Regions from separate parts of the Niveispirillum sp. genome, predicted to be linked through region 1. Evidence: riboswitches for the same ligand, from Rfam matches in the RefSeq annotation. Region 1 holds a riboswitch; the other holds the start of a gene.
What was found. Region 1 has a riboswitch for thiamine pyrophosphate ahead of thiC (phosphomethylpyrimidine synthase ThiC). Riboswitches for the same ligand answer to the same signal wherever they lie in the genome.
Positions count from the first base shown of each region.

Region 2: it holds a riboswitch for thiamine pyrophosphate, as region 1 does, so the genes downstream of both, thiO (glycine oxidase ThiO) here and thiC (phosphomethylpyrimidine synthase ThiC) in region 1, are expected to answer to the same signal.

Region 1 is NZ_JBQVOH010000001.1:245,407-252,990, forward strand. Features, by position in the region: gene hflK (FtsH protease activity modulator HflK) at 1-914, shown strand, start outside; gene hflC (protease modulator HflC) at 927-1,802, shown strand; gene ACT6Q8_RS01165 (DUF2065 domain-containing protein) at 1,864-2,049, shown strand; gene ACT6Q8_RS01170 (DegQ family serine endoprotease) at 2,372-3,910, shown strand; TPP riboswitch at 4,037-4,166, shown strand; gene thiC (phosphomethylpyrimidine synthase ThiC) at 4,232-6,073, shown strand; gene ACT6Q8_RS01180 (DUF2225 domain-containing protein) at 6,242-6,943, shown strand; gene ACT6Q8_RS01185 (YdcH family protein) at 7,012-7,179, opposite strand; gene ACT6Q8_RS01190 (UbiX family flavin prenyltransferase) at 7,470-7,584, shown strand, end outside.
Region 2 is NZ_JBQVOH010000013.1:30,146-37,729, reverse strand. Features, by position in the region: gene ACT6Q8_RS22750 (thiamine phosphate synthase) at 1-269, opposite strand, end outside; gene fmt (methionyl-tRNA formyltransferase) at 266-1,192, opposite strand; gene def (peptide deformylase) at 1,339-1,836, opposite strand; TPP riboswitch at 1,991-2,096, shown strand; gene thiO (glycine oxidase ThiO) at 2,089-3,237, shown strand; gene thiS (sulfur carrier protein ThiS) at 3,250-3,450, shown strand; gene ACT6Q8_RS22725 (thiazole synthase) at 3,452-4,222, shown strand; gene ACT6Q8_RS22720 (NAD(P)/FAD-dependent oxidoreductase) at 4,226-5,428, opposite strand; gene ACT6Q8_RS22715 (pentapeptide repeat-containing protein) at 5,460-6,878, opposite strand; gene arfB (alternative ribosome rescue aminoacyl-tRNA hydrolase ArfB) at 7,009-7,428, opposite strand; gene ACT6Q8_RS22705 (hypothetical protein) at 7,481-7,584, opposite strand, start outside.

The DNA.
Region 1 (7,584 bases):
GCCTGTCGGGCATTTACCGCGTGCAGCCCGACGAGCAGGGCGTGGTTCGCCGATTCGGTGAATATGTCCGCACCGAACAGCCGGGCCTGCGTTATCACCTGCCCGCCCCAATCGAAATGGTGGACACGCCCAAGGTGACGCTGGTCAACCGTCTGGAGGTCGGCTACCGCTCCGGCACCGACAGCCGGCGTCCCGGCGGCGGCGACATCCTTGACGAAAGCCTGATGCTGACAGGCGATGAGAATATCATCGACATCGACTTCACGGTCCTGTGGGTGATCAAGGATGCGGGCAATTACCTGTTCAAGATCCGCGATCCGGCCAACACCGTGAAGATGGCCGCCGAAAGCGCCATGCGCGAAGTGATCGGCCGCACCGATATCCAGCCCGCGCTGACCGAGGCGCGCCAGGATATCGAACAGCAGACCAAGGCCCTGTTGCAGACCATGCTGGACGAGTACCAGTCCGGTATCGAGATCACGCAGGTGCAGTTGCAGAAGGTGGACCCGCCGGCCCCCGTGGTCGATGCGTTCAACGATGTGCAGCGCGCCCGCCAGGACCGCGAGCGTCTGCGTAACGAGGCCGAGGCTTATCGCAACGACATCATCCCCCGCGCCCGTGGTGAGGCCGAACAGCTGATCCAGCAGGCATCGGCCTATCGTGAACAGGTGGTGAGCCTGGCACAGGGTGATGCGCAGCGTTTCGCCCAGGTTCTTGCGGCCTATAGTCAGGCGCCGGAAGTTACGGCCCGCCGCATGTATCTTGAAACGATGCAGGAGGTGCTGGGCGGCACCAACAAGGTCATCATCGATCAGGGCAAGGGCAGCGGTGTCGTGCCGTTCCTGCCGCTGAACGAGTTGACGAACCAGATCCGCCAACAGACGCCGGCCGTTCCGGCCGCACCGCGCCAGTAAGGGGGACGGACCATGAGCACCAAACTTGTCGCTCTCGGCATTGCCGCCGCCGCAACCGCCATCCTGGCCTCGGCCTCCCTGTTCACCGTGAACCAGACCCAACAGGCCCTGGTGCTGCAATTGGGTGAATGGAAGCGGACCATTCAGGAGCCGGGCCTGCATGCCAAGATCCCGTTCGTGCAGAATGTGGTTCTGCTGGACGCCCGCGTGCTGGATGTCGATCCGCCGGTCGAACAGGTGATCCTGGCCGACCAGAAGCGTCTGGAAGTGGACGCGTTTGCACGTTATCGCATCACCGAACCGTTGAAGTTCTATACGTCGGTCGGCAATGAGAACGTGGCCGAACAGCGTCTGGCCGCCACCGTCAATTCGGCCCTGCGCCGTGTGCTGGGTAACGCCACCTTGCTGGCCGTCCTGTCCAAGGAACGCGGCAAGGTGATGACCGACATCAAGGCGCAGGTGAACCAGGAAGCCGCCCAGTTCGGGGTGGAGATCGTGGATGTCCGCATCCGCCGCGCCGACCTGCCCGAAGCCACCTCGCAGGCCGTTTATGAGCGTATGCGGTCGGAACGCGAGCGCGAGGCCAAGGAAGCCCGCGCGCAGGGTAGTGAACAGGCCCAGCAGATCCGTAGCCGGGCCGAGCGTGAACGCACCGTGATCCTGGCTGAAGCCCAGCGCGACAGCCAGGTGCTGCGCGGTGAGGGCGACAACCAGGCTATCCGTATCCTGGCCGAATCCGCGAACAAGAACCCGGAATTCTATGGGTTCTACCGGTCGCTGGATGCCTATAAGGCGGCGATGAAGGGCGATAACACGCAGATGGTCCTGTCACCGGACAGCGAGTTCTTCCGCTACTTCAACAGCACGGGCGGCGTGACCAAGCGGTGATGCTGCCTTGCGCGGGGCGGTTTTGACCGCCCCGCGCCCCCTCCTTTTCCGGACACCTCCCGTGACCGATTTCCTGACCGCACTGGCCCTGGTCTTTGTGATCGAGGGGCTTCTTTATGCCGTTGCGCCCAATTCCATGCGGGACATGGCCCAGCGCATTACCGGCATGGAGCCTGTCATGCTGCGCCGGATCGGCTTGGGTGCCGCCATCCTGGGCGTCGTGGCCTTGGCCGCGATCCGGGGCTAGAGCTGTTTTACGGTATACCGGAAACAGCTCCGGCAGCGACTGCTGCCGCGCCGCACGTGCGGCGTGAAGCCAAGCCAACGGACGTTGGCGCCGGCGCCTGAGGAAAACGAAAGGCTGTAGCGTGTTTCCAGACAACGGAAACACGCTACAAAGGTTCTGGTGCCGCTTTTCACACCCAAGACCATCCGCCTGTTACGAAGGAATGCTTCGCAAGGCGGTCTTTCACGCTATATTCGTTGGCTGTCGGTGCGCCCCTTTCGGGCCGGCGTGCCGATGCGTGCCCCGGGGTGTGGGCGCGGATGACCGGCCCCTGGAGATTGACGTGATCGACGCCTTCCGTTCCCGTTCCGCCCGCGCCACTGCCGGGGCCGTCGTCCGGGAAGGCCGCGTGGCCGGCCTCTTGTCGTTGCTGGCGGTGACCGCCGCCCTGATCTTCACCCCGCCGGCCCTGGCCCAGCGTGGCGCGCCCGACAGTTTCGCGCCGCTGGCCGAAAAGACGCTGCCGTCGGTGGTCAATATCTCGACCAGCCAGACGATCCAGAACAAGCAGGGTGGCCGCGGCGCCGTGCCCATGCCCGACTTCCCCCCCGGCTCGCCCATGGAAGAATTCTTCCGCGACTTCCTGGAACGCCAGCAGCAGGGCCAGGGCGCCCCGCGCAAGGCGCAGTCGCTGGGGTCGGGCTTCATCATCGACGCGTCGGGTTATATCGTCACCAACAACCACGTGATTGAAGGTGCCGACGAAATCACCGTCATCTTCCAGGATGCCGACCAGACCGAACTGAAGGCCAAGCTGATCGGCACCGACAAGGAGACCGATCTGGCCCTGCTGAAGGTTGAGACCAAGCAGAAGTTGACCGCCCTGAAATGGGGCGACAGCGATGTGCTGAAGGTCGGTGACTGGGTGGTGGCCATCGGTAATCCGTTCGGCCTGGGTGGCACCGTCACCGCCGGCATCGTGTCGGCCCGCGCCCGTGATATCGGTGCCGGTCGCTTTGACGATTTCATCCAGACCGACGCCGCCATCAACCAGGGCAATTCCGGTGGCCCGCTGGTCAATCTGGCCGGCGACGTGGTTGGCATCAATTCGGCCATCTACAGCCGTACGGGCGGTTCGGTCGGTATCGGCTTTGCCATCCCGTCCAGCATGGCCCGCACCGTGATTGAGGAAATCCGCAAGGCCGGCAAGGTGCGCCGTGGCTGGCTGGGCGTGCAGATACAGTCGGTGACCCCGGAAATCGCCGAAAGCATGGGGCTGGCCCATCACAAGGGTGCCCTGGTCGGCACCGTGACGGAGGGCAGCCCCGCCGCCGCCGCCGGTTTGAAGCCCGGCGACGTCATCCTGACCTTTGACGGCAAGGAGGTTGCCAACAACCGCACCCTGCCGCGCATGGTGGCCGGCACACCGGTGGGCACCAAGGTCAATGTCGGCATTTCCCGCAAGGGCACGCCGGTGAATGTGACCGTTGCCCTGGCCGAATTCCCCGAGGAACCCGCCGCCGCAGAAGAGGAGCAGCCCGAGGAGCAGCAGTCTGGCACCTCCGGTGCGCAGCAGCAGGTGGACGCGCTGGGCCTCACCGTTTCCGCCATCACCGCCGAACTGCGCAAGCAGTTCGAACTGGCTGAGGGCACCAAGGGCGTGGTCATCACCAAGGTGAATCCCAACGCCCCTGCCCAGTCGCGTCAGCTGCGCCCCGGCGACGTGGTGCTGGAGGTCAGTCAGCAACCGGTAACCACCCCCGCCGACGTGCAGGACCGCGTGGGCAAGGCCAAGACCGCCGGCCAGAAGGCCGTGCTGCTGCTGGTCGAACGCCGTGGTGAACAGACCTTCCTGGCCCTGTCGCTGGAGGGTGCACCGTAAGGATCACCGCATCGGCGGTAAATGGCATGGCCCCGGTCCACCTGTATGGGTGGGCCGGGGCTTTTCATTTGTTCGTCCCCTGAACCACCCGCCCTTGACACCCAACCCCATCATCCCGCACCTTCCCTCCCGTCCAAGGGGAACCCCGGCAAGGGGCTGAGACACCGCATGGACCGCCAGGATGGCGGCACCGGCGCGGGAACCCTTCGAACCTGATCCGGGTCGTACCGGCGTAGGGATGGAAGCATAGGGGCCCCGTTTGCCCCAACCGTGCCGCCTCACCGCACGCAAACCCGGATCTCCAACGCAAGGGAGGTCCAGATGCCAGATACCAACATTACCGATCCCGAATTCCGCGTGACCACCGGCCCGCTGCCCGCCAGCCGGAAGGTGCATGTGGCAGGGGAGCGTTTTCCCGATATCCGCGTGGCCATGCGCGAGATCGATCTATCGCCCAGCGCCAATGAGGCACCGGTGCGCGTCTATGATCCGTCCGGTCCCTATACCGACCCGTCCATCCGTACCGATATCCGTTCGGGCCTGCCCGAACTGCGCCGCGCCTGGGTGACCGCGCGCGGGGATGTGGAGGCGTATGGTGGCCGCGAGGTGAAACCGGAGGATAATGGTCTGCGCGAGGGGCAGGAAAGCCCCGTGCCGCTGTTTGACCGGGCATCCCGCACGCCGTTGCGCGCCAAGGCAGGGGCGAACGTGTCCCAGCTTCATTATGCCCGCAAAGGCATCATCACGCCGGAAATGGAATATGTCGCCATCCGCGAGAATCTGGGCCGGGCGAAGCTGGCGGAACAGGCCGCGCGCGATGGCGAGGATTTCGGGGCGTCGATCCCCGATTATGTGACCCCGGAATTTGTGCGGGACGAGATTGCGCGCGGTCGCGCCATCATCCCCAATAATATCAACCACCCGGAGACGGAGCCGATGATCATCGGCCGGAACTTCCTGGTGAAGATCAACGCCAATATCGGCAATTCGGCGGTGACCTCGTCCGTCGCGGATGAGGTGGACAAGCTGGTCTGGGCCATCCGTTGGGGCGCCGATACGGTGATGGACCTGTCCACGGGCCGCAATATCCACACGATCCGCGAATGGATCATCCGCAATTCGCCGGTCCCCATCGGCACCGTGCCCATCTATCAGGCGCTGGAAAAGGTGGGGGGCAAGGCGGAGGACCTGACCTGGGAACTGTTCCGCGATACCCTGATCGAACAGGCCGAACAGGGCGTGGATTATTTCACCATCCATGCCGGTGTGCGGCTGGCCCATATCCCGCTGACGGCCAAACGGGTGACGGGGATCGTCAGCCGGGGCGGCTCCATCATGGCGAAATGGTGCCTGGCCCATCACAAGGAGAACTTCCTCTACACGCATTTCGAGGAGATCTGCGAGATCATGAAGGCGTATGACATCGCCTTCTCGCTGGGTGACGGTTTGCGCCCCGGCAGCATTGCCGACGCCAATGACGCGGCTCAGTTCGCGGAGCTGGACACGCTGGGCGAACTGACCCAGATCGCCTGGAAGCATGATGTGCAGGTGATGATCGAGGGGCCGGGCCATGTGCCCATGCACAAGATCAAGGCCAATATGGACAAGCAGTTGAAGGTCTGTGGCGAGGCACCCTTCTACACGCTGGGGCCGCTGACCACCGATATCGCGCCGGGGTACGACCATATCACCAGCGGCATCGGGGCGGCCATGATCGGCTGGTTCGGCACGTCTATGCTCTGCTACGTCACGCCCAAGGAGCATCTGGGCCTGCCCGACCGTGACGATGTGAAGGTGGGGGTGATCACCTACAAGCTGGCCGCCCATGCCGCCGATCTGGCCAAGGGGCATCCCGGTGCGCAGGAACGTGATGACGCTCTGTCACGCGCCCGGTTTGAGTTCCGCTGGCGCGACCAGTTCAACCTGTCGCTGGACCCCGAAACGGCGGAGAAATATCACGACCAGACCCTGCCGGCCGAAGGCGCCAAGCTGGCGCATTTCTGCTCCATGTGCGGGCCGAAATTCTGCTCCATGAAGATCACGCAGGAAGTGCGCGATTACGCAGCGGCGCAGGAGGGGATGGCCGCCATGTCGGCGGCGTTCAAGGAGAAGGGTGGGCAGGTGTACCTGTCGGACAGGCCGGTGCCGGAGGATCATCACTGAGGGGGCAGGTCAGGGAGCGGGTGGTGCGAAGGCCACCCGCTCCGGCTTGCGGGGCGGATCAATCAAAAAGAACCATGCACAGATAATTTATTAATAAATATAAGGCAAAATAGCTAATTATATTATCAAGTCAGGAGGTGGATCATGCGGGCACGTATCCTTGGTTCCTTGGTCGCGCTGTCATTTTATAGCCTTTCCCTCCTCCATGCCGTACCCGCCGCAGCATTGACCTTTGTCGAGGTTGATTATACCTGCCCCATCACCGGGGAGAAATTCACCGCCCCAACAATGGCATCCGGGACCTCTTTCGGCAGTCGGCTTGATTTTCGGAAAGTTGGGCCCATCGCCTCGCCTTGGCCGATGGTCACCTGTCCCAGCAACGGCTTCCCCCTGTTTCAGGAAGAATTCAAAACAGAACAGATTGAAACCTTGAAGGCCTTCGCTGCGACACCGGAATACAAGGCGTTGGTGGCAAGCCATCCCGTCTATTACCTGGTCGCCCGCTTGCAGCGTCTGTTGGGTTATACAACAGAGGATATCGCCTTCAGTCTTCTGTACGCGTCCTGGCAGGCGGAGGCGAATGAGCAGAAAGCACTGGGCTATCTGGAAGAGGCGCTGCCGCTGTTCCAGGAAGTTCTTGAAAAGCAACCACCGGTCGATGTCCGTAATGTGGCCAGCTTGCGCTTTCTGACCGTCGAGCTGCATCGCCGGCTGGGTCGGTTTGAACAGGCGGCGGCCTTGCTAGAGAAATACCGGGCGGAGTTGGAACCGGTGGTACCGCCCGACTTCATGGTGTTGGAAACCAAGCTGATCCAGCAGCGGGTGTCGGTACCGGCAACGCCCGAAAGGCCGAAGGACAAGTCGCCCTGAAACAAAAGGCCCCCGTCCGCATCGCGAACGGGGGCCTTTCTTCTGGCCGTTCGGGGCCGGAAATGCCGTCAGGCGCGGGCCAGGCGGTCCATTTCCTCCTTCACGCGCAATTTCTCCATTTTCAGGCGGGTCAGGGTCGTTGTGTCGGGCATGGGACGGCGCGCTTCCATGCGCACCTCCCGATCCAGGTTCTCGTGCTTCGTACGCAGCGATTCAACACGCTCGGGGAACAACATACGGCCTCTCCTTCTTGAACGATGGAACAACGGACCTGTCTGGTTGTTGGGACCTGAAACGCGGCTTGACCTTTCCTGAGGGACAAAACATGGGTCACGATCCTGACATGGAATCGTAACTTGCGGCTCTATGCATATGGATAGGGTGGTGGGGTTTTTCGAGGGGCGGATTAGCCACCCTGGACGAAAACCATCGGGGGCGCTACATCACCTCCATGGCAGATATCCTCCCACAGCCGGCCGGTTCTTCCGGTCCTGACCAGAACCCGGCATCCACACCGCCCCGACGGATGATTGTCGGGATCAGCGGGGCGTCGGGCATTGTTTACGGCATACGCCTGCTTGAAACGTTACGCCGGCTGGGCATCGAATCCCACCTCGTAATGAGCAGGTCTGCCGAGGTGA
Region 2 (7,584 bases), on a different contig from region 1:
ATATCCCCGCCATCCGGCAGATGCACCCCGTCGCACAGGCTGCCCAGCGCCATATCGCCATGGATGGTCAGCACGCCACCGACCTGCGCCAGGACAGGCCGCAGCCGCATCAGCAGGGCGGATTGATGGTCGCGCGGCAGGTCCTTTTCCCGGAGACTGACCCAGCGGCACCCAGCGGACACACAGGCGGCCACCACCGACGCCAGATCGCCGCCCGCCTGATGCCGGTCGGTGATCAGCAGCAGGGGCGGGTCGGGCAGCGGCCTCACGCCGTCAGCTTTCCGCCGATCTGGTGAGTATAGCCGCGCAGGAAGGCGGCACCATCCACCGGCCCCTTGCCCGGCCGCTGCACCCGGATCAGGCGCAGCGCCCCCTCGCCACAGGCCAGGGTGGGTCCGGCATCCAGCAGGGTGCCGGGTTCGCCCCCGCCATCGACCGCCTGTGCCTCCAGCACCTTCAGCTTCTCGCCATTGGCCAGATCGATCCAGGTGCCGGGCCAGGGGGTGAGGCCACGCACCTGCCGGTCCAGTTCGGAGGCGGGCCGGGTCAGGTCCAGCCGTCCCTCATCCTTAGACAGCTTGGCGGCATAGGTCACGCCCTCTGCCGGCTGCGGCACCGGGGGCAGGCTGCCATCGGCAATGCCGGGCAGGGCCTCAACCATCAGCCGCGCCCCCATGACGGCCAGCGCGTCATGCAGGTCGGCGGCATTCATCCGGGCCGTGATGGGCAGCGTGTCCTTCAACAGCATGGCGCCGGTATCCAGGCCGGCATCCATCTGCATGATGGTGACGCCCGTCTCCGCATCGCCGGCCAGGATCGACCGCTGGATGGGGGCCGCCCCGCGCCAGCGCGGCAGCAGGCTGGCATGGACATTGACACAGCCCAGGCGTGGCGCATCGAGAATGGCCTGCGGCAGGATCAGGCCATAGGCCGCAACGATGGCGCAATCCAGGTTGAGCGCTGCGAACTCCGCCTGCTCCTCCGCCTTGCGCAGGCTTTTGGGGGTGCGCACGGGAATGCCCAGGGCCTCGGCGCGGCGATGCACGGGGCTGGCCTGCAATTGCTGCCCTCGGCCTGCGGGACGCGGCGGCTGACTATAGACGCACACCACCTCATGCCCGGCGGCCACCAGCGCATCCAGGATGGAGACGGAAAAATCCGGCGTGCCCATGAAGGCGAGACGCAGCGGCATGGGGCACCTCCCCGGCGGAGAGTGGAAGGGAGCGTTTTACGGGCTTCCGTAAAACGCTTCGGCGGCGACCGCCGCCGCGCCGCACGTGCGGCGTGAAGCCAAGCCGCGGATGCGGCGCCGGCGATTGAGGAACGCGAACGCTCCCGTTACTTCTTCGCCTTGTTGTACTTGCGCAGCAGCATGTTGCGCTTCAGCGACGAGAGATGGTCGATAAACAGCACACCGTTCAGATGGTCGATCTCGTGCTGGATGCAGGTGGCCAGCAGGCCGTCAGCATCCATTTCCCGTTCTTCGCCACCCCGGTCGACATAGCGCACGCGCACCATCTTGGGCCGTGTCACCTCGGCATAGATCTCCGGGATGGACAGGCAGCCTTCCTGGGTGATGGCCTGTTCGTCAGAGGTCCAGATCAGTTCCGGGTTGACCATGGCCAGCGCGTCGCTGCGGTTTTCCGACACGTCCACGACGATGACCCGCTCAAGCAACCCGATCTGCGGGGCCGCCAGACCGATGCCCGGCGCCTTGTACATGGTCTCCAGCATATCATCCATCAGCCTCGCCACGCGGCCATCGACATTGGTCAAGGGCTTGCACTTCGCCTTCAGACGGGTGTCGGGGATGGTGAGGATGGGCAGCAGCGACATGGGTGCGGGGTCCGGGCAAAAAAAGGGCGGGACGGGACTGTCCTCATGGGGCAAATATGCCCAGTGCCGCCAATGGTCAAGCGCGATCCCGGCGGGGCGGAAATGATGCTGCGCGTTCCCTTGCATTCCGGACGTGACAGGCCCATGACATAGCGCATGGACCCTGGGGTGCCGCATGCATTATCGCCATGCGGCTGAGATCACACCCATCGAACCTGATCCGGGTCATGCCGGCGAAGGGAGAAGGCGGAAATGAGTTTGCTGCACAGACCTGACAGACCACGCGTCGCCATCATCGGCGGCGGCATCATCGGCATGGCCATCGGCTGGCGCCTGGCCCAGGGTGGAGCGTCGGTCGACATCTTCGACCGTGCCAGTGCCGGCCAGGGGGCGACGCGCGCAGCCGCCGGCATGCTGGCGGCGGGGGTGGAAGCGGAACCGGGCGAACAGCGCCTGTTGCCGCTGTGCCTGGAAAGCCAGGCTCGCTGGCCGGGCTTCGCGGCGGAGCTGGAGGCGCTGACCGGTATGCAAGTCGGCCTACGTACCGAAGGCACGCTGGTGGTGGCCAGCACGCGGGACGAGGTGGAACTGCTGCGGTCGAACTATGAGTTTCAGCGCGGGCTGGGCCTGGACCTCGTCTGGCTGTCAGGAGCGGCGGCCAAGGAGAAGGAGCCCTTCCTGAACCCGCGCACCGCGGCGGGCGTGTTCAGCGCCAAGGATGGGCAGGTCGATAACCGGCTGGCCGCGGCGGCCCTGCGCGTGGCCCTGGAACGCACGGGTGCCCGTCTGCATGAGGGGGTGGATGTCACGGGTCTGGATGTGCAGGGCGGTCGGGCGACGGGCGTGGTCTTGGGCGACCGTGTTGTGCCTGCCGATAGTGTCGTGCTGGCGGCGGGTGCCTGGTCGCGGCTTGTCCCCGGACAGGCCAGCCCGCCGCCGGTGCGCCCCGTGAAGGGGCAGATGATGTCGCTGGTCATGGACCCCGCCAACCCGCTGTTGTCGCATGTCGTCTGGGCGCCCAAATGCTATCTGGTGCCGCGCGCCGACGGCACCCTGATCATCGGGGCGACGACAGAGGAAAAGGGGTTCGATGCGCAGATGACGGCGGGCGGGGTTCTGGCCCTGCTGGATGCCGCCTGGCGCGCCCTGCCGGGGGTGGAAGAACTGCCCGTCAAGGAGATGTGGGTGGGCCACCGGCCCGGCTGCCGCGATGATGCGCCCATCCTGGGGCCGGCGGCGGGGTTGGAGGGGCTGGTACTGGCCACGGGCCATCACCGCAACGGCATCCTGCTGGCCCCCCTCACGGCGGACGCCATCGCCGATCTGGTCTTGACCGGGCGGGTCGATCCGCATATCGCCCCGTTCGGGGCTGGCCGTTTCGATGCGGCACGCGCCGCGTAAGGGGTGGAGCTAATGATCAGCGTCAATGGCAAGAACCTGGAGCCGGACAATTACGCCCTGACCGCCGTGATGGCGGTGGGAGGGATTGATCCGGGCGCGCGCGGCATTGCCGTGGCGCTCAACGACACCGTGGTCCCGCGTGGGCGCTGGGCCGATACCATTCTTTCCCCCGGCGACCGGGTGGAAATCGTCAAGGTTCTGCAAGGTGGTTGAGATGAATGATCCGCTGAAGATCGCCGGCAAGAGCTTCCGGTCCCGCTTGTTCCTGGGCTCTGCCGGTTATCCCAACCAGCAGGTGTTTCTGGACAGCTTGGCGGCATCCGGCTCCGAAATCCTCACCGTTTCCGTGCGCCGCGCCGACCTGACCGGATATGGTGAAGGCTTGCTGGATCTGGTGGCGGGCAAGGTCTGGCTGCTGCCCAATACCGCCGGCTGTTCCACGGTCAAGGATGCCGTCCTGACCGCGCAGTTGGCGCGTGAGGCCATGGACACCAACTGGATCAAGCTGGAACTGATCGGCGATCGGGAGACGCTGTATCCCGACGTCGAACAGCTTCTGCGCGCAGCGGATGAACTGGTGCGTGACGGGTTCGTGGTCCTGCCCTATTGCACGGACGACCCCATCATCTGCCGCCGTCTGGCCGATGTCGGCTGTGCCGCCGTCATGCCGCTGGGCGCCCCCATCGGCACCGGCCTGGGCATCCTGAACCCGTACAATATCGAGACGATCTGCCGGAACAGCACGGTTCCTGTGGTTCTGGATGCCGGCATCGGCACGGCCAGTGATGCCGCACTCGCCATGGAACTGGGCTGCGACGCCGTCCTGCTGAACACCGCCGTCTCCAAAAGCACCGATCCCGTGATGATGGCGGCGGCCATGCGGGCCGGGGTGGAAGGGGGCCGCATGGCCCGTCTGGCGGGCCGCATCCCCAAGCGTCTGCGCGCGGAGGCATCCAGCCCGGAACTGGGGCTAATCGGGACGTGAGGGTCAGGCGGCCATGCCCGCCGCATGACCGCTGGACCAAGCCCATTGGAAATTATAGCCGCCCAGCCAGCCGGTGACGTCCACGGCCTCTCCCACCACGAACAGGCCGGGGACTTTCTTGGCTTCCATGGTCTTGGATGACAGCTCGGCGGTGTCGATGCCGCCCAGCGTCACTTCCGCCGTGCGGTAGCCCTCCGTCCCGTCCGGCAGCACCGTCCAGGCGTGCAGGGCGCTGGCCACCGCCATCAGGTCGGCATCCTTGATGTCGGCCATGGGCCGGTTGACCACGGGGGCAGGGCCGATCAGCGCCACCTCGAACAACCGCTCGGCAAAGCGGCGGGGCAGGATTTCGCCCAGGATGGTCTTCAGCTCCGCCTTGTGGCGCGTCTTCTTCAGACCCTTCAGATGCTCGGCCAGGGCCAGATCGGGTGACAGGTCGATGCGCACCGCTTCCGTCTCCCGCCAGTAGGAGGAGATTTGCAGGATCGACGGCCCCGACAGGCCGCGATGGGTGATCAGCAGCGCTTCGCGGAACCGGCCCTTGCCGCAGGAAACCGATGCTTCCAGCGGCACACCCGACAGGTCCTTCAGCTTGTCCAGATCGACAGGCGCGAAGGTCAGGGGCACCAGGGCCGGGCGCGGCTCCACAATATTCAGCCCCCATTTGCGCGCCAGACGGAAGGCGAAATCGGTGGCCCCCATCTTGGGGATGGACGGGCCGCCCGTGGCCAGGATGAAGCTGTCGGCGGTGAAGGTGCCATGGCTGGTCACCACGCTGAACCCGCCGCCATCGACCGGCGTGACCTCATCGATCCGGCATGCCGTGCGGATGGCCACGCCAGCATCGGCGCATTCATCCAGCAGCATGCCCAGGATGCGCGGTGCCCCATCGTCACAGAAAAGCTGCCCCAGCTTCTTTTCGTGCCAGCCGATACCATGCCGGTCGACCAAGGCGATGAAATCATGCTGCGTATGGCGTTTCAGGGCGGAGATGGCGAAATGCGGATTGGCTGACAGGTAGCGGTCGGGCTTCACCTCCAGGTTGGTGAAATTGCAGCGCCCGCCGCCGGAGATCAGGATCTTCTTGCCCACCTTCTCCGCATGGTCCAGCACCAGAACGCGCCGCCCGCGCCGCCCGGCAAAGATGGCGGCGTAAAGCCCTGCGGCCCCGCCGCCTGCGATGATGATGTCGTGATGCGTATCCATGCTGGTGCGTTACCAGGGAACAGGCGTGGGATCAATCATCCCCTTCCAGATCAACGTCAGGCAGGCCCTTGGTGTTGGCCAGCTTGCATTTGCTGAAATCCACGCCGCGCAGGTCGGCATTGGTCAGGTTGGCGTCGGTCAGGTCGGCGCCCTTGATGCTGACATTCCGGATTTGGGCCTGACGCAGGTCGGCCCCCGTCAGGTTGGCGCCCGTAAGGTCTGCCCCGACCAGCACGGCCTTGCCCAGGCGCGCCCGTTCCATGTTGGTCTGCCAGTCATGGCCCTGGATATTGATGGGGGATGCCAGCACCCCCGTCATGTCCGCCCCCACCAGCATGGTGCGGATCATGCGCGTCCCGCGCATGTTGGCGTTGCGCAGGTTGGCCCCACGCAAATCCGCCGATGACAGGTCGGCCATCAGCAGGGCGGAGCGGGACAGGTTGGCATTGCGCAGCACGGCACCCCGGAAGATCCCCGCCGACAGGGTCATGCGCGACAGGTCCATGCCGGTCAGATCCTTGCCCGACAGGTCCAGCTGCTTGCCGGCCCCGCCATTGGTTTCGATCCATTTGGCGTGCGCCGTCAGCATGGTGGCCAGGTCTTCCTCCATCCCGGCCAATTGCTCGACGGTTTTCACATCCTCAACATTGGCCAGGGTCAGGTCGACCCCGTCCAGGATGGCGCCGATCAGGTTGGCACCTTTCAGGTTGGCGTGGCGCAGGATGGCGCCCGTCATGATGGCGCCCTCCAGATTGGCGCCTTCCAGATTCGCTTCCGTCAGGTCACAGCTGGTCAGGTCGCATCCCGTCAGGTTGCTGTCCGACAGGTTGGCCTTGACCAGGATCGACCCGCGCAGATCGGCATCGCGCAGGTCGGTCTGCATGACAAAACTGTCCGACAGCCGCGCCTTGGACAGGGTGGCGCGCATGATCACGGCCTTGGACAGGTCCGCCTCTGACGTGGCCTGCACCGACACCAGTTCGCCATTGCGGGCCAGCGCCAGGGTGCCGTTGCGGAAATCGGCGGAGGTCAGGTTGCAGCTGATCATGACCGCGCCGCGCAGGATGGCCCCGCGCATGTCGGCTGCCGTGAGGTCGGCATGCATCAGATCAGCTTCGGCCAGATCGGCGGCATAGAAATTGGTCATGCGCAGGTCGGCCCCGCGCATCAGGGTGTTGTGCAGCTTCGCACCTGTGAAATCGGCAGAGGCCAGCACGGAGCCCGACAGGTCCAGGTTGGACAGTTCGCACAGCTTGAAATGCGCGCGCACGCCGGTGACGCGCTGTTCCACAAAGGCCTGGTGCTGCTTCAGCATCACGTCCAGATCGTTCTGCGCGATCTTGTTCCGGTACACGCCCAACCGTTCATCCAGCAGCGACGGCGATTTCTGGATCGCCACGCGGCTGAGATTGGCGTTTGAGGAACCGCCGGTGCGGGTGAATTTGGACATCGCGGTCTTGTGGCCTGGAAACCATGCCGGAAACACCCCGGCCCTTGTAAACGCATTAAGACACGGGCTGCCTATAACGCAAAGGGGTAATGCGAAAGGTCAGGCGAGCGTCACGCGAAGATCACAGGGGTTAATCCATATCCACCTTGCCGCGCATCTTCTTGACGCCCGACCGGGTGGTTTTCGCGTCCAGGCGGCGGGTCTTCGACGCCAACGTTGGGCGCGTGGGACGGCGCGGCGCCTGACGTTCTGCCGCCTTGGCCAGGATTTCCACCAGCCGCGCCTTGGCATCCTCGCGGTTGCGTTCCTGGCTGCGATGGGCCTGGGCCACCAGCACCAGAACCCCGTCCGCCGTCAGCTTGCGCCCCGCCACGCCGCGTACCCGCTGTTTCAGCCAGTCGGGCAGGGTGGGGGAGTTGGCGACGTCGAAACGCAGTTGCACCGCCGTTTCCACCTTGTTGACATTCTGCCCGCCCGGACCGCCGGCGCGCAGGAAGCTTTCCTGAAGCTCCTCCTCGTCAATGGCGATATGGGGGGTGATGGGGATCATGGGTCCGCTTCCGCTGCTGCTGCCCGTCAACAACAGCAATCGGGGCCGATCGTCAAGGGCTGGGCGATCTCATATAGGTGCGGAGTTCGATACGGTTACAATCAACCAGGAACGCATCGATCTTGTCGGCCTCCCGCGTGAAAATCAGGTTCATCG